DNA from 4 places in the Paraburkholderia agricolaris genome. Region 3 is predicted to be linked to each of the others. Evidence: riboswitches for the same ligand, from Rfam matches in the RefSeq annotation. Region 3 holds a riboswitch; each other region holds the start of a gene.
What was found. Region 3 has a riboswitch for cobalamin ahead of cobW (cobalamin biosynthesis protein CobW). Riboswitches for the same ligand answer to the same signal wherever they lie in the genome.

Region 1 (7,334 bases), on a different contig from region 3:
TGGGATTCGCGTGACGCTCCTCATATAAGCGCCATCCTTCCTGGAAGCGCCCCATGCTGATTAGCAGGATGGCGAGACCAAACTTCGCCACGTGGTAATCGGCGCGAAGCGCGAGCGCCTGACGGTAGGCAGCTTCAGCTTCCCGCAAATGTCCGAGCTCCTTCAGTACGTTGCCGAGGTTGCTGTAGCCCATGACCATGCCGGGGCTGAGTTCTACGGCCCGCTGATACGCTTGCGCGGCTTCGTGCCAACGGCCGAGCGGCCTGAGCACGACGCCGAGGTTGTAATGAAACTCAGCGCGATCAGGTTCAACGAGCGACGCTTGCCAATAAGACGCCTCAGCTTCGGCCAGACGCCCCTGGTCCTGCAGCATCGAGCCGAGCTGGTTGTGAACATCGGCGAGATCCGGGCGGACTGCCAGCAATTGCCGAAACAGCACCTCCTTATCACGCAGGCGGTTCAGGCCGTTCAGCAGGGTGCCGAGATTCATGTACGCGTCCGCGAAGCCCGGGTTTGCTGCGATCGCGCGGCGCCAATATGACTCGGCGTCGTCGAGCAGGCCCAGCCCGAGCGAACTGACCGCGGCGATCTGCAACGCTTCAGCCAGCATGGCGTCCGCTAACGGCGGCTGCATCTCGAGCAGCGGCCTCACCTTCTCCAGCGCATCGGTGAATCTTGCCGATTGATCGGGCGGCGTGACCGGTCCGTTATGCGCCGTGTTCGAGGCCCCGCTGTCAGATGATGGATGCATGTTGGATAGCGCGATTGGGGCGCCGAGTCTGCCACGGGTGGGAAAAGAACTATAGTAAAGAGGATTTCCAGCCATCAAAAGGAGTTCGAGTATGAAAGCACGTACCTATCGCGCCACCGCTACCGGGATCCTGATCGCCGCATTGCTACCTGTCTGCGCTGCCCAGGCGCAGCTCGGAAACCTGCTCAACCAGAGCGGAGGTGGCGGGTCGTCCGGTGGCCTGGGGAGCCTCGGCGGCGTGGGCAGTGCCCTGTCGGGTCAGTCATTGACCTCGGGCAGCACAAGCAACGTGGCGGGCGTGCTCGAGTTCTGCATCAAGAACAACTATCTCAGCGGCAACGGCGCGTCTTCGGTCAAGGACTCGCTAATGAGCAAGCTTCCCGGCGGCTCCAGTTCAGCCTCGTCCGACAGCGGCTATACCAACGGCGCCAAGGGCATCCTGAGCAGCGGCAATGGCCAGCAACTTGACCTGAGCGGCGGTGGTCTGAAGCAACAGGTCACGAAGCAGGTCTGCGACAAGATTCTCGCCCAAGGCAAATCCCTGCTGTGATCCGGCAGCGGACCATGCTCGCGTCGGCAATGCGCTGAGGGTCCGGCAAGCTGGATTCCTCAGCGCGTGACGCGCGGCACACAATGGGCGTCCAGTGCAGCGCTATGATTTTTCCGGCGTTCGTTCAAAAAATTCAATGATGGCACTGGCCACTTCAGCCAGTGCCTCCCGTTGTGGAAAATGTCCGACACGCTCAAGCACAATCCGGTCGTATGGTCCGGTAAAGAACTTCTCCTTGCCGGCCGAACTGTCAGGATGATTGCAGGCATCCGAACCGCCATGCAGCACAAGCGTGGGAACCTGCAAGACGGGGGCAGGATTCAAACTGGCTTCATCCGCCGCATACGTTGGGTCGCCTGATGTAAAACCCCATCGGTGCCGGTAGGAATGAAGTACCACGCTGGCCCAATCGGGATTGTCGAATGCAGCGACTGCCTGCTCGTAGTCCTGTTCCCTATACCACCCGGCAGGCGACCAGGTGTCCCACATCAGGCGGGTAAAACCTCGCCGATCCTGCTCGACCGCTCGCTGTCCTCTCGGCGTGGCCATGAACCAGTGGTACCAGTAGTTACGGGCCTGCTCGTAACTGAGCGCCTGTTGCGGATCGTTGGTGCCATAGCCGACGGAGAGCATCACCAGGTGCGATGCGGCGCGTTCGCGCAAACCGCATGCGTTGGCCACAGCGCGCGCGCCCCAGTCATGTCCGATCAGGGACGGCCGTGAAATCCCCAGCGCATCGATAAATTCCAGCAGGTCCCGCCCAAGCGCCGCGAGCTGACCACTCCGTGGTGTTGCCGCGTTGCGAAACCGGGTTGGCCCGAAACCGCGCAAGGCCGGACACAAGACCCGGTAGCCGGCGTCTGCAAGGCGTGCCGCGACCCCGCCCCAGGTTTGCGGACAATCCGGCCAGCCATGAACGAGCACTGCCGTGCGTTCTCCGGCTGGGTTCCATTCCAGATAGCCCACCTCCAGCAGCGGCGTGCTGACGTACGAGTATTCCATTTCCGCGTTCTCCTTCGATTGGTCTCAAACCTTGGCGTCGAGGAGTAGACAGTAGAATATTTTTGCTCGCGAATTGCTGAAGAATTCGATGCTATTGTTAACGTATCGCTATGAATTACGGTGCAACCATGAGCACGGAATCGAGCGCCGCCGGGCTCGACATTGTCCTGTTGGCGACCTTTCTCGAGGTCGTCGATACGGGCGGCTTCGCCCGCGCTGCCGAGCAACTGGCTTTGACAGCCCCCGCGATCAGCGGCCATATCAAACGCCTCGAACAGGCTCTGGGAACCCGTCTGCTGTTGCGGACAACCCGCAGTTTCCAACTGACACCGGCCGGCGAAATGCTGTACACCTACGCACGGAACATCGTCAATCTGGAGCGCGAGGTGCGAGCCCGCCTGCGCGGCGCACCAACCGCTGAGCGCTTGCGAATCGGCGCCTCGGAAGATTTTACGGGTGCGTGGCTGCCGCGCGTCCTGCAGATGTTCCGGCGCGCCCATCCCGCGGCAACCGTGGAGTTGAAAGTGGGCGTGACAGCGGATCTCGTGCACGATCTGGAGCACGGCCACTTCGATATTGTTTTTGGCAAGCAATGCACCCGCGTGCCGGACAACGGAACGCTGCTGTGGGAGGAGGAACTGGTCTGGGCATTCGCCGATGGAATCGTTTTCGATCGCGACGGCGAAGTGTCTGTTGCAGCCTTCCCTGAGCCTTGCGTCTATCGCGAGGCGGCGATCGCCGCGCTCACCCGCGCCGGCAAATCATGGCGCCTGGTGTTCGAAAGCAGCAGTATGGCGGGCTGTTTGTCCGCTGCGCACGCGGGGTTCGCTGTGGCGCCCATTGCACGCAGTCAACTGCGCGACGGTCTGCGTGTACTCGACAAAGCCGATGGAATGCCCACGCTGCCCAATGTGAAGTTCTACGCGTTCGCGAATACGACTTCGGTGGCCGCGCGTGAATTGATCGCCGCGGTCGAGAAATCCGGCAGACAGACTGGGTTTTCCCTGCCTGCGCGCTTCAATCGACCGGCGGAACCGCGCCTTCCGACAAGGTCTTGATGAGCCTGGTGCGACGCCGTTCGAGATCCGCGATCTGACGATCGATGGCGGCGAGACGTTGCCGCTGAACGTCGGTGATCTGGTCGCACGACCGGGCGCCTTCGATCAACAGCATGCAGTCCGGGAACCCGCGAATATCCTCGATGGTGAAACCGGTCGCGATCATGCGCTGGATCTGCCTGACCTGCGCGACCGCCTTGTCGGGAAACATGCGGTAGCCATTGCTCGCACGCACCGATGCGAGCAGACCGTGTTCGTCGTAGTGCCTTATCGACCGCACGCTCGCGCCGGTGCGCTGCGAGAGCTCGCCGATGGTCAGCACGATGGTCGGCAATTCGTGTGCGGGCATCCTGTTCATGAAAAACAGCTTAGCACAAGCCGCTTGACTCTCACATCAGTGTGAGGGTTGAGACTGGCTGAACTGTTCATCATGAGGAATATGCCATGCGCGCCCGAATTTTCAGTAACGTGTTGATTGCCGCAGTCGCGGCGAGCACCCTCCTCTCGTTCGTACCCGCGGCGGCCGCCGGTTCGACGAACTACATGGTTGCATCGAAGGACGGGGTCAGGCTGGCGGTTCAGGAAACCGGCAACCCCAACGGCCCGCCGGTCATTCTGATCCACGGTCTGCTCGGCAGTCGTCTGAACTGGGACCCGCAGGTGCAAAGCCCCGCATTGCGCCAGTACCGGATCATTACGTACGATCTGCGCGGCCACGGTCTGTCGGACAAGCCAACCGGCGCAGTGCCGTATCACGACGGCCGCCGCTGGGGCGACGACCTCGCGGCGGTGATCAATGGCTCGCACGCGAAGAAACCCGTCGTGGTCGGATGGTCGCTTGGTGGCGTGGTGATATCCAACTACCTCGCAGCCTATGGCGATCGCGCCATCGCCGGCGCCGTGTACGTGGATGGTGTGGTCGAACTGACGCCCGGCCAGCTCGTGGCGCACCCCGAGGTCTACCGGGACATGAACGCCCCGGATCTAAAGACGCATCTCGACGGCGAGCGCAGCTTTGTCGGACTTTGCTTCAACCGGCGGCCAGATGCCGACACATTCGCCCGGCTGCTCGCCAACGCCGCGATGGCGTCCTGGGACATGCAAAGAGAAGTCCCTACGATGACGGTGTTCGCCGCTGAGGGTCTCGGCAACGCGCATGTGCCATTGCTCTTCCTCTACGGCGGCAAGGATTCGCTGGTCGATACCCACGCGACGCTTGCCCGCGCCACCGCGCTCAATCCTCGCATCGTCAGCAAGGTGTACGCTGAATCAGGCCACGCGCCGTTTATTGAGGAACCCGATCGTTTCAATCGCGACCTGGCCGAGTTCGTCAGAACGGCTACCGGGCAATGAAGACCGAGGTGCTGCCCGCCCTTGTGCGTTTGCCTCGCGGCGAACCGTCTTGCGGATGCCGGATAAGCGCCCCGGCGTAAACGATTCTGCATCCGCATGCACCGCCATGACGCCCAGGCCCAGCCGTTGCGCATGTTGCGCCAGACAGGTGCATGCCGGCAGCACATGGGATCGTTTGCAGGATCGGCTGAAATCCCCATGGCAACGGCATTCTCCGGCTGTTTGGATCGAAGGTGGCATGACTCTTGTGCATGTTTCTCAAACTCTCAGACAAAAGCGGATGCGGGATGCACGAATATCGATTACGACACAAACCATACTTGCCGCTCGACGCGCGCGCATTGTATAAGCGTCAGGCATCACCTTGTCAGGACGGAAAGTGAAGCCGGTGAGAATCCGGCACGGTCGCGCCGCTGTATCCGGTTGGGCAGTTTCACGATTGCCGAACCGGGAGTCAGACCTCTTGTCGCCCTGCTTCTACCTCAAATGGGACGCGCTCCTCCCAAGGACCTAACCGATGATTTCTCAGTTTGCAAAAGTTTTCAGTGACTCGAGTACGGAGGTGCGAAGCAAGCTCTTCGGTATCTACAGCCTGTTAATCGCGATCAACGTGCTCGCGTGGATCTGGGCCGTCGTGGCATTCCGCAACCATCCGCTGCTGCTCGGAACCGCGCTGCTGGCCTATGGTTTCGGATTGCGTCATGCCGTCGACGCCGATCACATCGCCGCAATCGACAATGTCACGCGCAAATTGATGCAGGAAAAGAAGCGGCCTGTGGCAGTGGGCTTCTTCTTTTCGCTTGGCCATTCAACGGTTGTCGTGCTCGCGTCCGTCGCCGTTGCGATTACTGCGTCCGCCATGCAAACGCGTTTCGATCACTACAAGGAAATTGGCGGAATCGTCGGAACCCTGGTGTCGGCGCTGTTTCTGTTCGCGATCGCGCTCATGAATCTGATCATTCTCAAGTCGATCTATAGCGCGTGGCGTCACGTCAGAAGCGGCGGCAAATATGTCGAAGACGATTTCGACATGCTGCTGGCGGATCGCGGGTTTTTGTCCCGGCTCTTTCGCCCGCTGTTCCGCCTGATTACGCGCAGCTGGCACATGTACCCGCTGGGCTTCCTGTTTGGCCTGGGATTCGATACGGCAACCGAAATCGGATTGCTCGGGATCGCCGCAACCCAGGCGTCCAGGGGTCTCTCTCCGTGGGCGATCATGGTGTTTCCCGTCCTGTTCAGCGCCGGCATGTCGCTGATCGATACGCTTGACGGACACCTGATGTTAGGCGCCTACGGCTGGGCCTACCTGAAACCGATCCGCAAAATCTACTACAACATGACCATCACGCTGGTGTCGGTCATCGTGGCGGTTGTGATCGGCGGTATCGAAGCGCTGGGGCTGATCGCCGACCAGTTGAAGCTGCAAGGTCCGGTGTGGGATGCCATCGGCACGCTCAATGATAATTTCGGAACCCTCGGCTACATCATCATCGGCATCTTCGTTCTCAGCTGGGTTACATCAGTCCTGATCTATCGGGCAAAGCGTTTCGACGAACTGGAAGTAAGCCGCTAACGGCACGCGTCAGTCCGCCTCTGGATTCGAGCGGACTGACCGCATTGAACGCGTGACCTCACACACTCGTAAGCCGGTTGTAACCCCACATTAAAATTAGTAATAGCGCTACATTGGACATGTGAAACCTTGTATCTTTGGCTGAATAGCCGCGTGGCATAATCAGCGCCTCGCTCTTACCTGTCTGCGTGCTCCGTCCTCAGCATGTTTCGCTCGCGCCTCCTGAAGATTGGCAACCTGCTCGGATTGCTTGCGATCCTGATGAGCACGCTTGCGCCAACGGTTTCGCAGGCGCTCGCGGCACATAACCGGCTGGGCGAAGCCCTCTCGAGCTACTGCACCGCCGAGCCGGACACCACACCGCTCGCGCATGACAGCAAGTCGTCGCACTCCTCAGCATTTCATTGGCAAGCGTGCGCGTACTGCGGCATGCTTGCTCACGTACCGGTATTGCCGGGCACGCCGGCGGTGTTTGCCGCCATGCAATTGGTCGCGCGTGCGCCGGTTGCCGCCACGCGCAACGCGCTCCACGTCCCCCTCTTCTACACCGCGGCCCAGCCGCGTGCGCCGCCTGTCCTTTCCTGAGTCGATCTGTACCTGAACAGAATCCGCGCTGCGCAAGCAGTCGTGGGGTGTCGCCGCACGCACGCGCGGCGCGGTATCAAGACAATTGGAGAAGGACTCAATCATGCGCAAGCTTTTCAAGCGGCACGCGGCGCCCGCGCGCGCCGCGCTGATGGCGGCGGCCGGCGCCGCCTGCCTTGCCGGTTCGCCGGCTGCTTCGGCCCACGCGGTCGTCGGCGATCGGGTGTTTCCCGCCACCTTGACGGTCGACGACCCTGGCGTCGGCGATGAATTCGACACTCAGTTCGGCCATGTCAAGACGCAGGACGACAACGGTGACAACATGAACGTCAACACCGTCTCCTACGAGTGGGACAAGCTGATCACAAATAATCTCGCGTTCAGCATTGCCAGCAACTACGTCACGCAGAACGCACCGAACGGCGGCTCGGCCAAGGGCTGGGACAACCTCACCGTCGGCGC
Region 2 (7,334 bases), 280 kb from region 3:
CAGAACGAACATGCGCAGGCTCAGGCGAGCGTGACGCAATTCGAGCAGGTGTATGCCGACGCCACGCGTGCGCAGGAACTGGCGAACGCTGCGGTGACCGCGGGCGATCTGCGCAGTCAGATTGCTCTGCACCGCACCGAGAGCGAGCGGCTTGAAACAGCGATTTCGGCTGCTGACAAGGCAAATGAGGCCGTGCTGGAGGCGACGCGCGCGGCTGCCGCGCTCGAAATCGACGGAGCGCAGTTGAAGCGGCTGCAATCGTTCGATGCCGAATTGACCGTGCTGCGCGCGCGTACCGAAGCGGCGATGACGCGCATCGAATACCGGCTGACGGGTGCGATTAGCGTCGGCGATACGCAGGTAAGCGGCGAGGGCGTGTTACGGGTCGATGAAGAGAAGCTGATCGGCCTTGGCGAGCTTGGCGAATTGCGCGTGATTCCGGGCGTGTCCGATTTGTCGGCGCAGTTGTCCGAGCTGGCGTCGCTCGAAGCTCGTCATGCGCAGTTATTGCAGGCCCTGGGCGTGGCGTCGCTAGGCGAGGCCGAGGCCCGGCACGAGCAGTGGAAGACGCTGGTCGCGCAGCAGAAAAGTCAGGCGAAGATTCTTGAAGTGCATGCGCCGCAGGGTATCGACGCGTTGCGTGCCGCCTTGGCGACGGCTGCTGCACGTTTGAAGACTTCGAATGAGCGGCTGGCGCTATTGCCCGATGCGTCTGCTGCGCTGCCGCTCGACGAAGCTCGCCGCAATGCCGACATCGCGCGCGATGCATTGGAAGCCGCCAGAAAAGTGCTGGCGCAGGCCGCGGAAAGCAAATCCACCGCTACCGCAACGACAGAGTCGCTCGCGGTTCAGGTGCAGCGCAAGGAAGCCCAACTGGGCGACGAAGCGTTTTGCCGCAACCGTGCGCAGTGGCAGACGAAAATCGTCGAGCAGCGTGTGCAGGTCGAAGCGCTGAAGAAACAGCTCGAAGGACGTGAGCGCGAACTGGAAGCGGCGCGTCTCGACGATCCGGCGGCTGAAGCGAAACGCTATCGGGCGTCGGCTGAGCTTGCACGCAACGAGCAGCATGAGCGGCAGGTGCGGATCGCGCAATTGCGCAGTCAACTGGAGACGGTTGGCGCGTCCGGGCTTGGCGAACGTCTCGCGACCGTGAAGGCTTCAGTGGAACAGGCTACGCGTCGCAAGGACGAACTGAGCTTGCGGGCGGGTGCGTTGAGTTTGCTCGACGAGGTGCTAGTCGACGAACGCGATGCCGCGGTGGCCCAACTGCGTGCGCCGTTGACCGAACGCCTCGGACACTACCTGAAGCGGATTTTCCCGCAGTCGACGATCGCGCTCGGTGACGATCTGAGTCCCGCGACGCTGGATCGTTATGGTCGAGCGGATACGCTCGACGCGTTGAGTTTCGGTACGCGGGAACAATTGGGTATTCTGACCCGGCTCGCCTATGCGGATCTGTTGAAGGCATCGGGCCGCCCGACCTTGCTGATGCTCGACGATGCCGCCGTGCATACCGATGCGGCACGGCGCGACGCGATCAAGCGCGCATTGATCGACGCGGCCACGCGGCACCAGATTCTGGTGTTCACATGCCATCCGGAGCTTTGGGACGATCTGGGGGTGCGGCAGCGGGCGATTGACGATCTGAAGGTAGCGGCTTAGGGGGCTAAGCGGGTTCCCTTTGTTGAACCAGGCGGCTACCTCAAAGGAGGGCGGTATGAGCGAGCCAACCGCTCACTCATACCAGCGCGGCGTATAAACCCACTCGCCACCGTCGATGCCGTTGGCAAACCCGCGCGTGGTCGACGAGCCGACGATCACCATCGTCCGCATATCCACATCGGACGAGCGCAGCTCGCCGAGCGTGATCGTACGCAGTGTGCCGCCCGGTCTGCCGATATCGCGACCGAGTACCACCTTCGTTGCTGCCGTGCGATATTCCCGCAGGATATCCAGCGCCTTATCCAGTTGCCACGGTCGTGCGCGCGAGATCGGGTTATAAAAAGCCATCACCAGATCCGCTTCGGCCGCATGCCGGAGGCGCTTTTCGATGATGGTCCACGGTTTCAGATTGTCGGATAGCGACAGCATGCAGAAATCGTGACCCAGCGGCGCGCCGGCTTGTGCGGCAGTCGCCATGGCTGCCGACACCCCCGGCACGATGGCGAGTTCGACCGCACGCCAGCCGGCGTTCGCCGAACCGCCTTCTTCGAGTGCCTCAAGCACCGCAGCCGCCATCGCGAACACGCCGGGATCGCCCGACGACACCATCACCACCGACCGTCCTGTGCCAGCAAGTTCGAACGCATGGCGTGCCCGCTGCATTTCCTCGCGATTGTCGGTGCCGTGCACGCGTTGATCGGCGCGCAACGGGCCGGCCATTTTCACGTAGGTTTCGTAACCGAGAATATCGGTGGCTTCGTTCAGCGCGGTTCGTGCGGCAGGCACCATCAGGTCGGCACGGCCTGGACCGAGGCCGATCACGGTCAGGCGGCCGCGCGCGCGGCCAATCGTGTGCGGGTCGATGGCCAGCGCGGCCAACGCGAGGGCAACGCCTGCGTCCGCGTCGTCGTGCAGCGTTTGATAAGGGACACGCAGCGCGGCATGCAGCAGATTGCTCGGCGGTTCGCCGTCCTGCGGGCGCGGCTGGGCAAAACGCAGGGGCACATTCAGGCTCGCTGCGGCATCGGCGAGCGCCGCGTCCAACATGTGTTCAGAAGGCGCCAGCAATGCCGCGAGCGAAAGCGGCGCAAGACCGTGTGCGTCCAATGCCTCGCGCACCAACGCTGCGATCCGCGCGCCAGAACCCGTCTGGGAATCCGATCTGGAATTTGCGCTGAGGTTTGCGTTCGTAGCAGAGGCCGAGCCAGCACCCGCACCCGCACCCGGCACAGTGACCGCCGCCACCACGCTCCGAGGATGAATCACCAACTCATCATCACGCCCATCCCACGCACGGGGTGTCACGCGAATCGCGAGACGTGCCGATTCAGAGCGCGGCAGTTGCGCATCGTCGAGCCACGGCGCTTCGCCCTCGATTCGCGTGCTTTCTCCTGCGAGCAGGTCCGAAACAAAGCGCTTGCCTTGCGCGATATCGGCGAGTGCATAGCCTTCGGGTGGATTGAGCACACACGTTCCGAAGCGCAGTTCGCCACTCGTCGTAATCGCCGGCGGCACAGCCAATTCAGCCGCGATCTCACGTGCCATCACGTTGACGCCTGCAAGGCCGCCGAGCAATGGCACGACCGCGCTGCCATCTTCCGCCACGGTCAGTACCGGCGGCTCGACGCCCTTGTTCGACAGCAAGGGCGCGATGCAGCGAATCACGATACCTGCGGCGCAGAGCGCAACGATCGGCGTGCCGCGCGCATAAAGATCGCACAGATGCGCGCGGAGTTCCGTATACGAGACGTCAGCTTCGACGCGCCCCTGCAAGGCATGCACCTGGGAACCGGCATACAGCGTCTGGATACGCCGTGCGGTTACCAACGCGCCCGCGCCGAGAATGACGATGGCGGGCGGCGTCATCCTTGCCATTTTTCCCCCGGCACCACAAGCAGCGAGAAATACGGCGAGGCCATCGGGTCGACTTCGTCGAGGGCCACAATACGTTGATTACCCATGGTCGCGCGTTCGACGTAAAGCGCCCGATGCGCGAGCCCTAGTTCGACGAGCACGCGCCGCACCTTATCGAAATTACGGCCGAGTTTCATGATGACCGCGGCGTCGGCATCGGCGAGGCGCCGGCGCAATTCGTCTTCGGGCAACACGCCGGAGAGCACCGACAAACTCTGATTGCGATACACCAGCGGCGCGCCCAGAACGGCCGCACCGCCGAGCATCGAACACACGCCGGGCACGACTTCGGCCTCGAAACGCGCAGCAAGGCGGTCGTGCAGATACATATACGAGCCGTAGAAAAACGGATCGCCTTCGCAAATCACCGCGACGTCGCGGCCGGCGTCGAGATGGCCGGCGACAATCTCCGCGGCGGTGTCGTAGAAGTCGGCGATGATCGCTTCGTACGAAAGCGGCGGTTCGAGCGCTTCGGTCGTGACGGGATACACAAGCGGCAGATGCTGCTGAGCGTCATGCAGATGCGCCTCGATGATGCTGAAGGCGTTGCCCTTTTTACCCTTCGCGACGAAATACGCGACCACGGGGGCCGCTTTCAGCACGCGCAGCGCTTTTAGCGTGATGAGTTCCGGGTCGCCGGGGCCGACGCCCAGGCCGAATAAACGTCCTCGCACGGTCATTTACTCGACCTCCGTCGCCAGCGCATTCACCGCGGCGGCCGCCATAGCACTGCCGCCGCGCCGGCCATGAATCACGACGTAGGGCACGCCGCGGCTATTTTCCGCCAGCATCGCTTTCGATTCGGCAGCGCCGACAAAGCCAACTGGAAAACCAAGAATCAGCGCGGGTTTCGGCGCGTCGTCGTCGAGCATGTCAAGCAGATAGAAGAGGGCGGTCGGCGCATTGCCGATCACCACGACGCTGCCGGCCAGATGCGGCCGCCACAATTCGAGCGCGGCGGCCGAACGCGTATTACCGAGTTCGCGCGCGAGCGCGGGCACGTCCTGATGCGTGAGCGTGCAGATGACTTCGTTGTTGGCGGGCAATCGTGCGCGCGTGATGCCCTGCGCCACCATACCGGCGTCGCACAGAATCGGCGCGCCTTGTGCCAGCGCCGTGCGGCCCGCGGCGCCCGCACCTGCGGAAAATTGCAGGTCTTCAATGACGTCCACCATGCCGCAGGCGTGGATCACACGCACCGCGAGTTTTTCGAGGTCGGCGGGAATGCGCGAAAGATCGGCCTCTGCACGTATCGTCGCGAAGGATTGGCGATAGATCTCCTGACCGTCGCGAATGTAATCAAGCATCTAAAGGGCTCCGGGCCGGGTAGGCCAATGAGTCGAGCATGTCGGCGGCCTGTTCGATCGTAAGTTGGTGCGCGACGCACGAGCCGAAATCCGGTTCGCCATTGCGTCGATAGAGGTCATAGAGGCCGGGCGCGGTGGCCAGCAGCGTGTACGGCGCGCAATAGGCCGCAGCGCATGAGCGCGGACAGCCGCTCAGATGAACGTCGACGCCAGCGGGCAAGCGATTCGCCAGAAGCAGTGCATCGGCCTTGGTATCGGCGAGGCTTTTTGCGCAGCCCGTGGAACCGGCGCAGGCGATCAGGTGTGTAATCGGCTGCGCGGGATCGCAGGCGAGACCTAGCGCGTTCATTTCCGCGAGCACGGCGGCCGCATGGTTTGCTGCGATATCGGGCAGCAGGACGCTTTGCCAGGGCGTGATGCGCAGCGTGCTGTTGCCGTGCTGTTGGGAGAGTTTGGCGAGGCGGTGCAAGGTGGCGGCGTCGAGGCGTCCGAGAGGCGGTTGGCCGCCCGCGTGCTGCAGGCCCACGACGCGTTGAGCGTGCGCGCCGAGCCGCAGCGTGGCATCGGCAGGCGTGCCGCGTTGCCAGTGTGCGAGCGACGCGTCGCGTGACAGCGGGAAATCGATGTACTGACGAGCGTGCTGCAAAACGGCGTCGATGGAATGCGCGGTAAGCAGATGACGCATGCGCGTGGCATCGGCGGCGGCCAGATCGAGGAACGTATGCAGCAGCGCGCGAACCAGGCCGGTGACCTGCGTAGGCAGTACGGCGCCGAGGGCGCCAGGTTTCGCGTTCGTCTCTCCAGCGGGGCAACCGGCCAAGCCGAACACAAATCGCACGCCGTCATCGGCTTGCGTCGCCGCCAGCCAGACATCGTGCGGATGATCGACTCTCGCAAGGCGCTCGCCGCCGTCGAGCAATAGCGCGAATTTGGGCGACAGCGCCGCGAAACGCGCTTCGGTTTGCAGCAAGGCAAGCAGTTCGGTGCAAAGGGGCCGCGTGTCGAACAGTGCAAATGGATCGCGCCCGGCAGTCGGACTCACCATCACATTGCGCACGTCGTCCGCCGAAGTCGCGAGCAGCAAACTGGCAGCATCTACCGCAGCGTTGGCTGGAATCGGTCCGACAGCCGGTCCAAGGCCCGCGTCGACGAGTGCCGCGATCAGTGCCGTTTCATGCCCGCCTTGTACAGCATGCACGCCACGCACCTGCAGATTCGCGCGATTGGTCAGCTCGATTACACCGCTTGCATGCCGCGTGCTGGCCTCGGCGATCGCGATGGCCTGTGCGGCGCTCAACTCACCGCCGGGCAGTTTGATCCGGCAGATCCCACCGTCGCGCGCGGCGACGATGCGCAGCAGCCCCGGACACGCCGAAGGCCGCAGCGCGAGCGCCGCGTCGGGTAAAACAGTGGAGGGCGAAGCTTGATTCAAGACGGACACCGGGTTGAGCGTCGCGCGATGGCCCGAGCGCCGCCCTTACGGGCATTGCTGCGGCATCGGTACACCCCGCCCGATGGTGGCTGGCACGAACAGTCTGGCCGGCAGGTCTCCTGGCTGGCAGGTCATCGTCCGCCGCCGCCTTCCCGGTCGAACCAGTGGCGCGCAGCGCAGGCGGACTCGCTGCATACAGTTGCGGGGGCAGCCACAGCGACACTGTGTTCCCTCTTCGGCCCCGAAGGGCACCGGCGGCTGTATTATGCCTTTTTTCGAACAGCACAACGAGGCTGGACGCTTTGACCGGCGTGGCACAGCGCAATATTTGACGATACAGAATGAGGATGGATGCATGCCGGCGTGGCTGACTGTGGTGGGCATAGGCGATGACGGCTTCGCCGGTTTGGGGCGGCCCGCGCGGCGTGCTTTGCTGGAAGCGTCGGTGGTTTATGGCGGCGAACGTCATCTGGCGATGCTGCCCAGGCGTCTGGCTGCGCGCCGGACGGCATGGCCGAAGCCGTTCGATCTTGCACCTTTGCTGGCGGAGCGTGGTGGGCCCGTGTGTGTGCTGGCGAGTGGCGACCCGATGCTGTTCGGCGTCGGCGCCACGTTGGCGCGGCAATTGCCGACCGGTGAATTGCGGGTGCTGCCGGCGCCGTCGTCGCTATCGCTAGCGGCTGCACGGCTGGGCTGGCCGTTGCAGGATGTGGCCACGGTTTCGCTAGTGGGGCGGCCATTGCCGGCGCTGAATGCCCATTTGTACGACGGCGCACGCGTGTTCGTTTTGAGCGCTGACGGGCGTACACCCGCAGCGCTGGCTGAGTTGCTGAACGCGCGCGGTTTCGGCGCGACCCGGATGAGCGTGCTGGAACATTTGGGCGGCGACCTGGAGCGGTGTATCGACGGACGCGCCGACCAGTGGTCCGCGGGCGACGTGGCGGCGCTGAACCTGGTCGCGCTTGAATGCCGTGCAACGGAAGGCGCGCCGCGTTTGCCGTTGACCACCGGCTTGCCCG
Region 3 (7,334 bases):
CGCGCTCGAACCGGTGAGCATGACCGAGCTGATGATCGACGCCAGCGACGAGGTCTGGCCGCAGGCGCACGCCAAACGCATCACGCTGCAAACCGATACGCACGGCGAGGCGGCGGGCGCGGAGGACGACGGTCACTGGATCTGCGCCGACCGCTCGCTGATGACCCGCGCACTCGTGAACATTCTGAACAATGCGGTCAAGTACAGTCCGCCGGACACGCGAATCACGTATAGCCTGACGAGTCTCAATGCAGCAGGCGGGCAGGTTCGGGCGGGTGCGCCCGGCGCGGCGAAGCGCGTGTCGTGTACGATTCGCGACGAAGGCTACGGTATTCCGAAGGAGCAGCAGGCAGGTCTGTTCGAGCGCTTCCGGCGCTTTCACGAGACGGAGCGGCCGGAAGTGGGTGGTGCGGGATTGGGCATGGCGTTCGTCAAGACGGTCGTGACGCGGCATGGCGGCGATGTCGAAGTGGTCAGCGCGCCTGGCGAGGGCACGGCTTTCACGATTTCCCTGCCGGCGCTCGACGACGCGCAGTCCGAGTTCGCCGCAACCGGGCGCTGACGACCTATGAACATTGACCTTATCGAAGCGAGAAGCTGGTGAAAGCGATATTGATCTGTGCCGTGCTGGCCGCGGCGAGTCTGACCGGATGCGCGGGTCTGAACGCCAACGTGCACACGGCGAACCCTTCAGCCGCGCTGCAGGGTGAGCGTACTTATACGATTGCGCGGATGCCGTCGCAGGACGCCGGCGCGGATCATCCGCAATTTGAAACCATGCTGCACGATGAGCTGGCGAAGAACGGCCTTGTCGATACGGCGGACAAGCCCGCGCACTATTTATTGTCGATTGCGTATGACACGCGGCCGGCAGCGGTCGGCGTGGGCACGAAGGATTGCGCGCCGGGCGTGTGCGAACGCTCGCCCGAAGCGCCGTTTTCGCTGTTCGGCGGACGCGCCTATCAGCACACGTTGACGCTGCGGTTTTTCGAGCGATCGAGCGGACGGGAAGTCTACAAAGTGAGCGCGGCCAGCAGCGATCGCGATGCCGATCCCTTGCACGCCATGCCGCTGCTCGTGAAGAGCGCGCTGGCTAAATTTCCGTTCGATGCACCGCCCGAATGGCGCGTGAAACTGCGTACCGAGAAGACGGGTGGCGTGCCGGAGGTGGTTTCAGTCAAGCCGCTTCAGCCGTAAAGCCTGGCGTTATTCCGGCGTTTTATCGTCTTGCGGCCAGCGGTTTTCAAACACGCAATCGGCGAGCGGCATGCGGCTTGCCCAGCGCTCGGTTTCCAGCATCGGCTCGCAATAGAACTGATCGACGTGGCCGAGACACAGGATGGCCACCGGCCGCGCGCCCTCGGGCATATGCAGCAATTGGCGCACCGCGTCGACATCGAATAGCGACACCCAGCCCATCCCCAGACCTTCCGCGCGCGCGGCCAGCCACATGTTCTGGATCGCGCATGCCACGGACGCCAGGTCCATCTCCGGCAAGGTGCGGCGTCCAAAGATGTGCCGCTCGCGGCCGTCCATCAGTGCCATCACCAGCAGTTCGCCGCACTCCAGCATGCCTTCCACTTTCAGCTTCATGAACTCTTCGCGACGCTTGCCGAGTGCGTCGGCGGTAGCGAGCCGTTCGCTTTCGACGGTCGCGTGCAAGGCCGTACGCAAGGCCGGATCGGTGACGCGCGCGATACGCCAGGGCTGCATGAAACCGACGCTCGGCGCGTGATGTGCCGCGTCGAGCAAGCGTTGCAGCACGGCAGGGTCGACCGGGTCGCGCACGAAATGGCGCATGTCGCGCCGTTCGTAAATCGCGCGGTAGACGGCTGCGCGTTCGGAATCGTTAAAAGGCTTCGCCATGGAACAGGGCGGCCGTGAAGGCCGGGTTGGAGGGCCAATAAGTGTGCATATAGGTTGCCACGATCGACCCGGCGCGGAACACGGCCTCGCCCGGGGCATCGCCGGGTGGCCGGGTGGCCGAGCGCAGCGGCGTGAGCGGTGTGGTCAGCTTCGAGTAGTGAAACGTGTGGCCGGTCATTGGACCATGCAGGCTGTCGATCTGTTGCATGCCGAGCGCCGTGAAGCGCTTTTGCATGCTTGCATGGCCGGGCATCAGGCCGAGCATTGGCGTGCTGGTACCGTGCGTGTCGGTGAGCTGCTCGAGCAGGTAGAGCATGCCGCCGCATTCGGCGACGATCGGTTTGCTGGCTGCCGCGTGCGCGCGAATCGTTGCGGCACTGCGCGTGTTGCCTGCCAGCAAGGGTGCATGCAGTTCGGGATAGCCGCCTGGCAGGTACAGGGCGTCGGCATGCTCGGGCAGCGCTTCGTCGGCAAGCGGTGAGAAGTAGTCGACGTGCGCGCCGAGCGTTTCTAACAGTGTGACGTTGGCCGGATAGATGAACGAGAACGCGGCGTCGCGCGCAATGGCGATACGCTTGCCTTCCAGAATACGCGGCAGTGCTTCCGGCGCTGGCGCGCCGAATTCGACCGGCGGCGGCAGTTCCGCCAGCGCGGTGTGCGCGAGCGCATCGGCGGCGCGCTCCAGACGCGTGTCCAGATCGTCGATCTCGGCGGCCTGATGCAAGCCGAGATGGCGATCGGGCAACTCGATGCCGTCATGACTGGTGATGTGCCCGCACCAGCGCAGCGCTGGCGGTAAAGCCTCTTCGAGCATTTGCGCGTGTCTTGGCGAGCCGACGCGATTGGCGAGCACACCGTAAAACGGCACTTGCGGCCTGAATTGCGCGAGACCGAAGGCGACCGCGCCGAAGGTCTGCGCCATTGCTTTCGCCGAAATCACCGCGAGTACCGGCACGCCGAACGTGGTGGCCAGATCGGCGCTGCTCGGCGTGCCGTCGAACAGACCCATGACGCCTTCGATCAGAATCAGATCCGCTTCGGCCGCCGCCTGCGCGAGCAGGTTCCGGCAGGCCGTCTCGCCCACCATCCATAGATCGAGCGACAGTACCGGCGCGCCGCTGGCTCGCGCCAGAATCATCGGGTCGAGAAAGTCGGGACCCGTCTTGAAGACGCGCACGCGTCGCCCCAGCCGCCGGTGGTAGCGCGCCAGACCCGCGGTAATCGTGGTCTTGCCTTGACCCGACGCGGGCGCGCTAATGAACAGGGCGGGGCACGCGGACATCGCCTAGAACTCCACGCCGCGCTGCGCTTTCACGCCTTGCTCGCGATACGGGTGCTTGACGATGCGCATTTCGGTGACGAGGTCGGCGGCTTCGATCAGCGCATCGGGCGCGTGGCGGCCGGTTACCACCACGTGCAGCATCGGCGCGCGCGCGTTCAATACCGACAGCACTTCGTCGAGCGGCAGGTATTCGTACTTGAGAACGGTGTTCAGTTCGTCGAGGATCACCATCTGATAATCGCTGCTCTCGATCATCCGGCGCGCTTCGTCCCAGCCCTTGCGCGCGGTGGCGATGTCGGCGTCGCGATTCTGGGTGTTCCAGGTGTAGCCGTCACCCATCGTGACGAAGTCGCATTGGGCGATCGCACCGAGGAAGTCGCGCTCCGAGGTATGCAGCGCGCCCTTGATGAATTGCACGACGCCAAGGCGCATACCGTGCCCGAGCACGCGCACGGCCATGCCGAATGCCGCAGTGGTTTTGCCTTTACCGGTGCCGGTGTTGACGATCAGCAGACCTTTTTCGACGGTAGCGTTGGCCTGTTTTTTTTCGTGGCCTTCGCGCCGGCGTTCGGTCATGCGTTGATGCGATTCGGGATCGGTCTTCATTGCAGGTCCTGTTCTGGAGAGTCGTTATTTGTCTGTTCGCCGACGGCCTGGGCGCTGCCCGAGGAGGCTATCGCCACCGTGACGCCACTGTGTACGGTTTTACGCACGAGCAGCCGCGTGTTGTGGGCATCGGCCACATCGGCCACATCGAACGCGCCGGCCGCAGCGAGCAGCGCGCATGGCTCGCAGACGCCGTCTATGCCGAGATGTTCGCGCACCGCCGCCGACGGATCGTCCACGGATATCGCCGCAATTTGCGCGCGGCTGAACAACTTCAGCGGCAGCGCGTGGCGTGTGCAGAATTCGAGCAAACCGGCTTCGTGGGCTTTGGTGTCGACCGAGGCAATCGCAGCGATTTCGCCGAATGTATGCGAGCGGAGCGTGGCGCGCACAGCCGCTTCGATCTGCTCAGCCGAACTGTGCAAGCGACAACCGATGCCGATGCTGAGTGTTTTCATGAAGGGTCTGCGAGAGTTGCGGTGGTCCAGGCGGCCCGTAGGGGCGGGCACCCAACGCGCGCATACAATAGCACACGGCAGGTCGCGCCGGCATGGCGAAAAGGCCCTGCTACACCCCGTGTTTCCTTGACGGCATGGGGCTCTCGGCCTAAACTCGCACGCACTTTGGTGCTCGTGTGCGCGCTCGTGCGCATGCAGTTAAACGGGAAACAGGGTGCCCACCTGCCATGGACCGGGCTAACCTGTGCTGCCCCCGCAACGGTAAGCGAAATGCGGTTCCAGATTGATTGTCTGGCGCCGCGGAGCCGGCTTCGATGTCCACGCGCAAGGCCGCGTCGGCATATGACCACTGGACGAGAAACCACTCGTCCGGGAAGGGGAAGCGGCGCTTTCGCCAGCCCGGATACCGGCCAGACGACGAAGAACGACCCCGCGGGGATGCGGCGGTGCGTTCATGACCGCATTTCTGTTTTCTGTTGCCCCGGCAACGCCGTTGTTCGTCCCCGTGTTTTGCCATTGTTATCGTTATTGCCTGCAGGGCGCGGCCCCGTTTGCATGACCGATACAGACAAAACGCGCAAACGCGCCGGCGTGCACCTGCAACTCCTACGGATGGACCTCACGATGCAAATTCAAATGCGCAAGATTCCCGTCACCATCGTCACGGGTTTTCTCGGCAGCGGCAAGACCACGCTGCTGCGGCACATTCTTCAGAACGCGGGCGGCAAGCGCATCGCGGTGATCGTCAACGAGTTCGGCGAACTCGGCATCGACGGGGAAATCCTCAAGGGTTGCGGCATCGGCTGCGATGAAAACGGCGTCGAAACCGAAGGCCAACTGTATGAACTCGCGAACGGCTGCCTGTGCTGCACCGTGCAGGAAGAGTTTTTCCCGGTGATGGAAAAGCTGGTGGAGCGCCGCGAGCAGATCGATCACGTGCTGATCGAAACCTCCGGTCTCGCGTTGCCGAAGCCGCTCGTGCAGGCTTTCAACTGGCCGCAGATCAAGAATAGCTTTACCGTCGACGCGGTCGTTACCGTGGTTGACGGGCCGGCCGCGGCGAGCGGCCAGTTCGCCGACAATCCGGTTGCGGTGGACGCGCAGCGCAAGGCCGATCCAAACCTCGATCACGAATCGCCGCTGCACGAACTGTTCGAAGATCAATTGTCGGCGGCCGATCTGGTGATTCTGAACAAAACCGACCTGCTTGACGAATCGCATCAGGCTTCGGTCGAAGCGCTTATTCGTGAAGAAATTCCGGCGCAGGTGAAGATCGTACGCGCGCAGATGGGCCAGCTCGACCTGCATACGCTGCTGGGTCTCGAAGCGGCCTCGGAGGAAACGATCCACTTGCGCCACGATCACCATGGTTCGGCTGACGACGCCGATCACCACCATGACGAGTTCGATTCGGTGGTGGTGCAGGCGAATGTTTCGTCGCGTGAGGCGGTGATCGCCGCGTTGCAAGGGCTGGTCGAAACGAACACGATTTACCGCGTCAAGGGTTTCGCTGCGCTGCCGGGCGCGGCGATGCGCCTCGTGATCCAGGGCGTGGGCCGTCGTTTCGATAGTTACTTCGACCGCCGCTGGCAAGCCGGGGAAGTGGGCGAAGGTCTGCAAAGCCGCTTCGTGCTGATCGGCGAAGACCTCGACCAGGCCGCGCTGCAACAGGCACTCGACGCCGCCCTGGGCGTCGCAGCGAGCGTCCAGCCGCAACAGGCGTAAGCGCTCATGCATCTGCTGCGCACCACGCCGGGCGGTTTTGTCGACGATACGCAAGGCGTGATCCGTATCGATCAGCAGCCTGCCGATATCGTGGTGCTCAGTTCTGCCGATACCACGCTGTCGCTGCTGGCGAGCGTGTTTCCCCGCTTGGGCGATGGGTTTCCGAGTGTACGGCTTGCGAACGTCACGTATTTGCGGCAGCCGGCTTCGGTCGATTTCTATATCGAAGACGTGCTGCAGCATGCGCGCGTGGTGGTGGTCGATCATCTTGGCGGCGAGGCGTACTGGCCGTACGGAATCGAACAGGTCGTCGCTCTCGCTGAGCGCAAGCAGCAGACGCTCGCGATGTTTTCGGGCGATCTGCAGGAAGACCCGAATCTGCTCGCGCGCAGCACCGCCGACGCCGATTTGTGCCATCAGCTATGGCGCTATCTGCGTGAAGGCGGCCCGCAGAATGCCGAAGCGTTCCTGCGCTGCATTGCGTACCGCTCATTTGGCTGGGGACGCGAACCTGCGCCGCCGCGCGCGTTGCCTGCCGCGACGCTCTACCATCCGGAACGCGACACGCCTACGATGGCCGACTGGCAGTCGCGCTGGCGCGAGGGCGCGCCGGTTGCCGCGATTCTGTTCTATAAGGCACATCTTCAGGCGGCCAATACCGCCGTATTCGACGCGCTAATCGATGCGCTCGAAGCGCAAGGCCTGAACCCGCTGCCGATCGCGATTACGTCGCTGAAAGATGCAATGAGCCGCGAAGTCGTGCAGCAGTTGTGCGCGCAACACCACGTCGCGCTGGTGCTGAATACGACCGCATTCGCCGCATCCGCGATCGACGACCCCGAGCCGCTTGCGCTGGCCGGCGACGCGCCGGTGATGCAGGTGATCCTGAGCGGCGGCAATCGCGACGATTGGCTCAAGGACAATCAGGGCCTCAACTCGCGTGATATCGCCATGCATATCGCGCTGCCGGAAGTGGACGGCCGCATCATCACGCGCGCGATCAGCTTCAAGGGGCTCGCGTATCGTTGTCCGCACACGCAGGTCGATGTGGTCCGTTATCAGCCGGACCTGGAGCGTGTCGGCTTTCTGGCCGAACTGAGCCGTCGCTGGTGCCGTCTGCGCACGCTCGATAACGCGCAGAAGAAACTCGCGCTGATCCTCGCCAACTATCCGATGAGCGAAGGGCGGATTGGCAATGGCGTGGGGCTCGATACGCCGGCCTCGGTGGTCGGCATTCTGTCGATGTTGCGCGACGACGGATATCGCGTCGCAGACTTGCCGACCGACGGCGACGCTTTGTTAAAGCAGCTCACCGAAGGCGTGACCAACGATCCGGTCGTGCGTGACTTGCGGCCCGCGTTGCAAAGCCTCGCGCTCGACGACTACCTTCTGTACTT
Region 4 (7,334 bases), 770 kb from region 3:
CGCGCAGATCGACTCGCGTGTACGACGGCAGATAGGTCGTGTTGTACTGGTCGTCGAAGGTCGAGCCGCCATAAAGCAGCGAGACACCGGTGCTGAGCGCGTGCAGGTGGAATTCGTCCCACATGTGATCTACGCTCAGACTAATCGTCTGGCGCGGACGGCGGGGGAGCCACGTCTGATCGGTGACGTCCTGCGGATTCATCACGCCGACCGCGACACTAACCGGTGTCGATTTGCCGATGGTGCCCTTGTAGGACAGATCGATGCCCTGGATGTGCGCCCGCCCGATGTTCACGGGCATATTGAGCGCGGGGTTGAACGAGATCAGATCATGGACCCGGGTGTCATAAACGGCGGCCGTGAAGGTGCCGATCGAGGTCGACGCGTCCAGCGCTGCCTCCACCGTGTCGCTGCGTTCGGGCAACAGGTTCGGATTCGAATAGCCCGGATAGTACAGATCGTTAAACGTCGGCAGGCGGAAAGCATTGCCATACGAAAGCCGCGCCGTATAAACCGGCGTGATCGCATAGGCCACGGCGACATTGCCGGTATTGACCGACACCCCCTGGACAACGTCGTGGCGACCCGCGAGGAACACCGTCAGCGCGCCGAGCGTGGCCGACTGATGGAGCGAGAAAGACGAATCGTTGCGGGCCGGCAAACCTTGAGGCGCATCCACCGGCAGGAACGCCAGCTCGCGGCTGAAGTCGTACGCAACTTTTGACTCTCCGGACAGCGGCAGACCGAACAGCGTCAGTCCGCGCTCCTGATGCGTCAGCGAGGTCGTGGTGCTTAAGCGCGTCGAGTCGAACTCATCGGACGGGATGGTCGGGTTGTTCGCGTAGACGAACTGGCGGTCCGTCGCGTAGCCCACCGACTGGTCGAACTGGGTGGTCGGCGTAACGTCCAGATGAAATGCGAGGCCCGTCGTCAGTTGATGATCGAGTTGCCGGTCGGCGCCGCCTGCATTGTCGTACGACAGATCGGACTTGTGATACAGAGCGAACGCGGAGAGCGACCAGTTGTCGTGTGCGTAGCCGAGTCGCGCGTCCACGTCCTGCGCGTGGTACGGATTGCGGCCGTCCTCGTGACCATAGGCGTACGGCTGGGTCGCATCGATCCCGGCAGTGTTGTAGTCGTGCAGGCCGAGCGAGTAGGTCAGCCCCGAGAGTGCGGAGAGCGGACCCGTGGACGGGATACTGCCCGACGTGCGGAGCTGTGTGTCGAAGGTCTTGTTCGAACCGCCGCCTACCGAGACCGTGGTCCGATTCGGCTGATTGGATGCATGGTTGGTGAATAACTGTATGACGCCGCCCATCGCGTCCGCGCCGAACGAGGCGGCCGCCGGTCCCGAGATCACCTCGACGCGGTCGAACGCGGAGGTTGGCAGATCGGCCCACGCAGCTTGCCCGGTGGTCGAGGAACCGACCCGGATGCCGTCGATAAACACCGCGACCTGACTGGCCGACGAGCCCCGGATGCTGACCGCGGCGGAAGAACCTGGTCCGCCGCTTTGCGAAATGGTGACGCCAGGCAGCGTGGCGAGGGCCTGCGTGATACTCGGATCGGCTGGCGACAGACGGTCGAGATCGGCGCGCGTCAGGACCTGAGTGGTGGCGAAGCGTCGGTCGAACGATTGCGGCAGATGTTGCGTGTCGCCGCTGACGAGAATATTCGGCAGCGTGGTTTCTGCCGGAGTCTGCTCCGGCTGCTGCAACGACGTGCCGTCCGCGGCCTGTGCAACCTGCCATGCCGAGACGGTCAGGGCGGAGGTGATGATGAGTTGGCGGAACTTCATGATGAGATGTGTTCGTTCTTGCAGATTTCTGTGGGTAGAGGGCTACGGGGCTAGGGGGCCAGCAGGCCGTTTAGCCGCGTTCAAAGGTTTAACGTCTGGCGCAACAGGCTTCCAGTTCGTCGTAGCGCTTCATGCGATAGGGGACGAACGAGCCAGGCCAGGCGGCAATCCTGAAGGCGGCGAAAGCGCTATCAATGGCGATGACGCGCCAGCGCGAGGTTCCCCTTGTAGGGAACCGGGTTGAACAGCAGTGGACATGACAGATCCTGAGGCTTGGGCTGTCTTTGCAGCGGGCGACCGCTCAAGAGCGGTGCTTGCACATCGGGACACCCCGCCCGGTGCGGCTGCGCAGACCTCGGTTCGATGGCAGGTCTCCTGGCTCACGGGTCAATGTCACGTGCCGACCTTCCCGGTGCTCTGCTCCAGTGGTCATGAATGGCACGGACTCGCCGCTTACAGTTGCGGGGGCAGCCGCAGATTCGGAGCATGGCTGCTCGTACTGCGTTCCCTTTTGATCCCGGTAACGGGAACCATCAGCGCGAAGCGTACCGATGCGTCGTGGTGGCCGTCAATCACTACGGCGTTGGCGGTACGCTTCCTGTTGTTATTACGTCTGGCTTACTGGGTTGCGAGCCTTTGCCGCAGTGCCCTGGCGGCCAGCACCATGTTGGACAAGGCGGCTTCCGTCTCCGGCCAGCCCCGGGTTTTCAGGCCGCAGTCGGGGTTGACCCACAGACGCTCGGCGGGGATGACCTCGCATGCGCGTTCGAGCAGCCGCTGCATGGCTTCGACGCTCGGCACGCGCGACGAATGGGTGTCGTATACGCCGGGTCCGATTCCGTTCGGATAGGCGAACTCGCCGAAGCCGTCGAGCAACTCCATCGAAGAGCGGGATGTCTCGATCGTAATCACGTCCGCATCCAGCGCGGCGATCGACGGCAGAATGTCGTTGAACTCCGAGTAGCACATATGGGTGTGGATCTGCGTGGCGTCGGAGACGCCGCCCGCTGAAATCCTGAAGGCCCGGGTCGCCCAGTCGAAGTAGTCGGACCAATCCGCCTTATGCAGCGGCAAGCCCTCGCGGAAGGCGGGCTCATCGATCTGAATGATGCGGATGCCGGCCTTTTCGAGGTCCACGACTTCGTCGCGAATGACGAGCGCCAGTTGGAGCGCCGTGGTTGAGCGCGGCTGGTCGTCACGAACAAACGACCATTCGAGCATGGTGACCGGTCCGGTCAGTACGCCTTTCACCAGGCGGTCGGTCAACGACTGCGCATGACAGGCTGCGTCCACGATCATCGGCTCGGGCCGGTAGATGTCGCCGTAAATGATCGGCGGCTTGACGCATTGCGAGCCGTAGTTCTGGATCCATCCGTTTTCGGTGAGCGCATACCCCCAGAGCTTGTCCGCAAAGAATTCGACCATGTCGTTGCGTTCGACTTCGCCGTGCACCAGCACGTCGAGCCCGAGTTCTTCCTGTCGCCGGACGACGGTCGCCGTTTCGGCTCGCATACGTTCGAGGTACTCAAGCGCGCGCATTTCGCCGCGACGATGGGCGGCGCGAGCTTGCCGGATCGCCGGCGTTTGCGGAAACGAACCGATTGTCGTGGTGGGCAGGAGCGGCAGCTTGAGCGAGTGACGCTGCACACGGCTGCGGTCGGCGAACGGACTCTTGCGGCTAGCCATGGTATCGGTGATAGCGGCGACACGCCGCTGAACCAGCACATTGAATACCGCTCCGGAGTGGCGGCGCGACTCGAGTGCGCTGCTTGCTGCCGCGAGCGCCGACCCGGCTGCTGCCGGCAGCCCGGCGCCCGGCAGCCCGGCGCCCGGCAGCCCGGCGCCCAGATGATGCAGCGCCAGCGCAATCGTGCTCAGTTCATCGAGTTTTTCGGTCGCGAAGGCAAGCCACGATTTGAGTTCGGCATCGAGTTTCTTTTCGGACGCGAGCGTGACCGGCACGTGGGCCAGCGAGCAGGACGGCGCGATCCACAGCCGTTCGCCGCGTTGCGCGTAAAGGCTCTTGAGCGAAGCGGCAATGGCAACCAGATCGGCGCGCCAGATGTTGCGTCCGTCGATGACACCGACCGACAGGACCTTGTCCGCCGGCAGCGCCGAGCACCAGGCCTCCAGTTGCTGCGGCGCCTTGACCAGATCGATATGCACACCGTGCACAGGCAGCTTTGCGACGGTTGGCGCGTGCTCGGCGGCGGTGTCGAAATAGGTCGCCAGCAGCACCTTGATGCCCGAGTCGCCCAGCACGTTGTACACGGCGGAAAACGCTTCGAGCCAGTCCGCTTCGAGATCGAGGCAGAGCGCGGGTTCGTCGAGTTGAACCCACTCGATACCTCGCGCTTTCAGTGTGTCGAGAATGCGCAGGTAACGGATGACCAGCCTGGGCAGCAACGACAGGCGGTCAAAACCCGCCACGCGGCTTTTGGATAGCCACAGATAGGTGATGGGTCCGATCAACACCGGCTTGACCGCGAGATCCAGCGCGAGTGCCTCGTCGATTTCCTCGAAGAGCCAGTCGACGCCGCCGTCGAATGTCGTGTCGGGACCGAGTTCCGGCACCAGGTAGTGGTAGTTGGTATCGAACCACTTGGTCATTTCCATAGCCGGCTGCGCCTTGTTGCCCCGCGCCAGTTCGTGATACTGGGCGAGCGACAGGGTCTTCGGCTCGAAGCCGAAGCGCTCCGGCAACGCGCCGAGCAGGGCGGTCAGGTTCAGCATCGGGTCGTACCACGCGAAATCGCCGGCCGCGACGAAATCCAGCCCGGCGGCGCGCTGCAATTCCCAGTGACGGGCGCGCAACTCTTTTCCGACCTCACGCAGATAGGTGTCGTCGGATTCTCCGCGCCAGAAAGATTCCTGGGCGAACTTGAGTTCGCGATGTGCGCCGATGCGCGGAAAACCAGATATGTGAGTGCGGGCCATGCGGAATCCTTGAGTGAATGCCGCGTAGTGTGCAAGTCACGCTATGATTCATCAAGCGACATGTTTTCATCATCATATGAACCACATTCATATCAAGTTTTTCTCTCCTTTTCTGTACTGCCATGGCCGGCGCGGGCGGTGCCATGCTTGAACTGCGTCATCTCCGTTCGCTCATTGCGATCTCCGAATCGGACAAGCTGGTGAGCGCTGCCGAGCGGGTCAATCTCAGCCAGTCCGCGCTGTCGCATCAGATCCGCGATATGGAGGCTCACTACGAGGTGTCCTTGTTCGAACGCACCCGGCACGGACTGCGTTTTACGGCCGCCGGCGAGCGGCTGCTTGCGCTGGCGCGGGACACGGTGGCCGCGGTGGCCACCGCCGAGCGCGATCTGGTTCGCCTGAAGGGCGACGTGCGCGGCGAGCTTCGAATCGTGCTGGAATGCCACACCTGCTTTGACTGGCTGATGCCGGTCATGGATGAATTTCGCCGGCGATGGCCGGAAGTCGAAGTCGACCTGGTCGCCGGGTTCCATGCCGACCCGATGAAACTGCTGAACGAGGGCAAGGCAGACGTGGTGATCGGCTCGAAGCCCGCCACGCGGCGCAATCTGCACGTCGCACCGTTGTTCCGGTTCGAGATACAGGTCGTGATGGCCAATGAGCACCGGTTGCGCAACAAGCGGCGCGTCGGTCCCGACGACCTGCAAGGCGAGACGCTGATCACCTATCCTGTGCCGGAATCGCGTATCGACCTGATTCGCGAAATTCTGGAACCGGCGGGGATCAAGCTCGAACGGCGAACCGCCGAACTGACCATCGCGATCATGCAGCTCGTGGCGAGCCGCCGTGGCATTGCGGCGCTGCCGAACTGGGGCGTGAAGAATTACGTCGACCACGACTACGTGCTCGCGAAGCGTGTTGGCGCCGGTGGACTGTGGAGCGAACTCTATGCGGTCGCACCCAAAGGAATCGCGGGGCGGCCGTACTTCGACGATTTCGTGAGGATCGTTCGGGACATCTGCGCGGCCCAGCTCGACAGCATTGAACTGATATCCGGCAATCCGTGAGCGCCTGCGGGCGCGTCCAGCATCAATTGACATCAGCCGCGGGTGTGCTCGATCGAGACGCCCGCCGCTTTAGCCAGGAGTTGAAGTGATGAAAAAGATCCTGATCATCGGAATTGGAGCCGGGGATCCTGATTACATGACCGTTCAGGCGATCAACGCGCTCAATCGGGTCGACGTGTTTTTCGTGATGGATAAAGGCGTCGCGAAGGAGAAACTCGTCGCGCTGCGCAAGCAGATCATCGAGCGATTTATCGACGGCGACGATTATCGGATTGTCGAGGCCACCAGTCCTGAACGCAGACGCGACGACACCGATTACCGGTCGACAGTCGATGAGCTGAACCGCGACAAGCAACGCCTGTTCGAAGGCCTGATTACGGACGAACTGCACGACGGCGAAGTCGGCGCTTTCCTGGTGTGGGGCGACCCATCGCTCTACGACAGTACGATCCGCATCATCGAGGCCATTGCGCAAGACGGCCGGCACGCGTTCAACTATGACGTGATTCCCGGGATCAGCAGTGTCCAGGCGCTGGCCGCACGGCACAAGGTCCCGCTGAACCTGATTGGCCGATCGATCGCGATCACCAACGGCCGCGTGCTCGCCGAAGGCTTCCCCGCGAATGTCGATAGTGTCGTCGTGATGCTGGACTCACAGAATGCCTACCGGCATCTCGCGCATGAAGACCTGGACATCTACTGGGGAGCGTACGTGGGCACCCCCGACGAGATTCTTATTTCGGGAAAGCTGCGCGACGTGATGGACGAGATCGAGCGCGTCAGAGCGGAGGCTCGCCGCACCCACGGCTGGATCATGGACACGTATCTGCTGCGTAAGCGCGACGGCAAATGAAAGATGGCCACCGGAAGGTGGCCATCTTTCATACAACCGGCTTGCCGGTTGCGGCGCCGGCCAGTTGTTTCACGCGGTAAGCGCGGCTTGCACGGAGCGGACCGCGCATGCGCGTTAGACGCAAGCGCGCAGCTTCCTCGCCGCCGCCACCATGTTGGTCAGCGCCGGAATGACCTCTTCCCACTGGCGCGTCTTCAAACCGCAGTCCGGGTTCACCCAAAGGCGCTGTGCCGGAATGCGTTCAGCGGCCTTCTTCATCAGTTGAACGATGTGTTCTTCGGTCGGGATGTTCGGCGAGTGAATGTCGTACACGCCCGGTCCGATTTCGTTCGGGTAGTTGAAGTTGTCGAACGCGTCCAGCAGTTCCATATCCGAGCGCGAAGTCTCGATGGTGATCACGTCGGCATCCATGTCGGCGATCGACGAGATGATGTCGTTGAACTCCGAATAGCACATATGCGTGTGGATCTGCGTTTCGTCATCCACCCCATTGGCGGTGATACGGAACGACGTCACTGCCCAGTCCAGGTATTCCTGCCATTGCGATTTGCGCAGCGGCAGACCTTCGCGCAAGGCTGCTTCGTCGATCTGGATCACGCGTACGCCGGCCTTTTCGAGGTCGAGCACTTCTTCACGGATCGCCAGCGCCAACTGGTAGCACGACACCGAACGCGGCTGG

Region 1: it holds a riboswitch for cobalamin, as region 3 does, so the genes downstream of both, GH665_RS10010 (HoxN/HupN/NixA family nickel/cobalt transporter) here and cobW (cobalamin biosynthesis protein CobW) in region 3, are expected to answer to the same signal.
Region 2: it holds a riboswitch for cobalamin, as region 3 does, so the genes downstream of both, cobG (precorrin-3B synthase) here and cobW (cobalamin biosynthesis protein CobW) in region 3, are expected to answer to the same signal.
Region 4: it holds a riboswitch for cobalamin, as region 3 does, so the genes downstream of both, GH665_RS33890 (TonB-dependent receptor domain-containing protein) here and cobW (cobalamin biosynthesis protein CobW) in region 3, are expected to answer to the same signal.

The regions. Positions count from the first base shown of each region.
Region 1 covers NZ_QPER01000001.1:2,212,190-2,219,523, reverse strand. Annotated here, with positions in the region: gene GH665_RS10040 (tetratricopeptide repeat protein) at 1-751, opposite strand, end outside; gene GH665_RS10035 (YjjA family protein) at 843-1,301, shown strand; gene GH665_RS10030 (alpha/beta fold hydrolase) at 1,404-2,303, opposite strand; gene GH665_RS10025 (LysR family transcriptional regulator) at 2,432-3,361, shown strand; gene GH665_RS10020 (MerR family transcriptional regulator) at 3,321-3,719, opposite strand; gene GH665_RS10015 (alpha/beta fold hydrolase) at 3,806-4,714, shown strand; cobalamin riboswitch at 5,051-5,196, shown strand; gene GH665_RS10010 (HoxN/HupN/NixA family nickel/cobalt transporter) at 5,232-6,287, shown strand; gene GH665_RS10005 (DUF2946 domain-containing protein) at 6,492-6,872, shown strand; gene GH665_RS10000 (hypothetical protein) at 6,976-7,334, shown strand, end outside.
Region 2 covers NZ_QPER01000002.1:1,766,510-1,773,843, forward strand. Annotated here, with positions in the region: gene GH665_RS29290 (AAA family ATPase) at 1-1,662, shown strand, start outside; gene cobJ (precorrin-3B C(17)-methyltransferase) at 1,735-3,528, opposite strand; gene GH665_RS29300 (precorrin-2 C(20)-methyltransferase) at 3,525-4,256, opposite strand; gene GH665_RS29305 (precorrin-8X methylmutase) at 4,257-4,883, opposite strand; gene cobG (precorrin-3B synthase) at 4,876-6,324, opposite strand; cobalamin riboswitch at 6,408-6,586, opposite strand; gene cbiE (precorrin-6y C5,15-methyltransferase (decarboxylating) subunit CbiE) at 6,671-7,334, shown strand, end outside.
Region 3 covers NZ_QPER01000002.1:2,047,492-2,054,825, reverse strand. Annotated here, with positions in the region: gene GH665_RS30540 (CHASE2 domain-containing protein) at 1-562, shown strand, start outside; gene GH665_RS30535 (DUF4136 domain-containing protein) at 598-1,197, shown strand; gene bluB (5,6-dimethylbenzimidazole synthase) at 1,207-1,866, opposite strand; gene GH665_RS30525 (cobyrinic acid a,c-diamide synthase CobB) at 1,850-3,148, opposite strand; gene cobO (cob(I)yrinic acid a,c-diamide adenosyltransferase) at 3,152-3,754, opposite strand; gene GH665_RS30515 (cobalamin biosynthesis protein) at 3,751-4,212, opposite strand; cobalamin riboswitch at 4,362-4,641, shown strand; gene cobW (cobalamin biosynthesis protein CobW) at 4,837-5,937, shown strand; gene cobN (cobaltochelatase subunit CobN) at 5,944-7,334, shown strand, end outside.
Region 4 covers NZ_QPER01000002.1:2,814,037-2,821,370, reverse strand. Annotated here, with positions in the region: gene GH665_RS33890 (TonB-dependent receptor domain-containing protein) at 1-1,798, opposite strand, end outside; cobalamin riboswitch at 2,147-2,348, opposite strand; gene metE (5-methyltetrahydropteroyltriglutamate--homocysteine S-methyltransferase) at 2,417-4,735, opposite strand; gene GH665_RS33880 (LysR family transcriptional regulator) at 4,879-5,802, shown strand; gene cobF (precorrin-6A synthase (deacetylating)) at 5,891-6,655, shown strand; gene metE (5-methyltetrahydropteroyltriglutamate--homocysteine S-methyltransferase) at 6,770-7,334, opposite strand, start outside.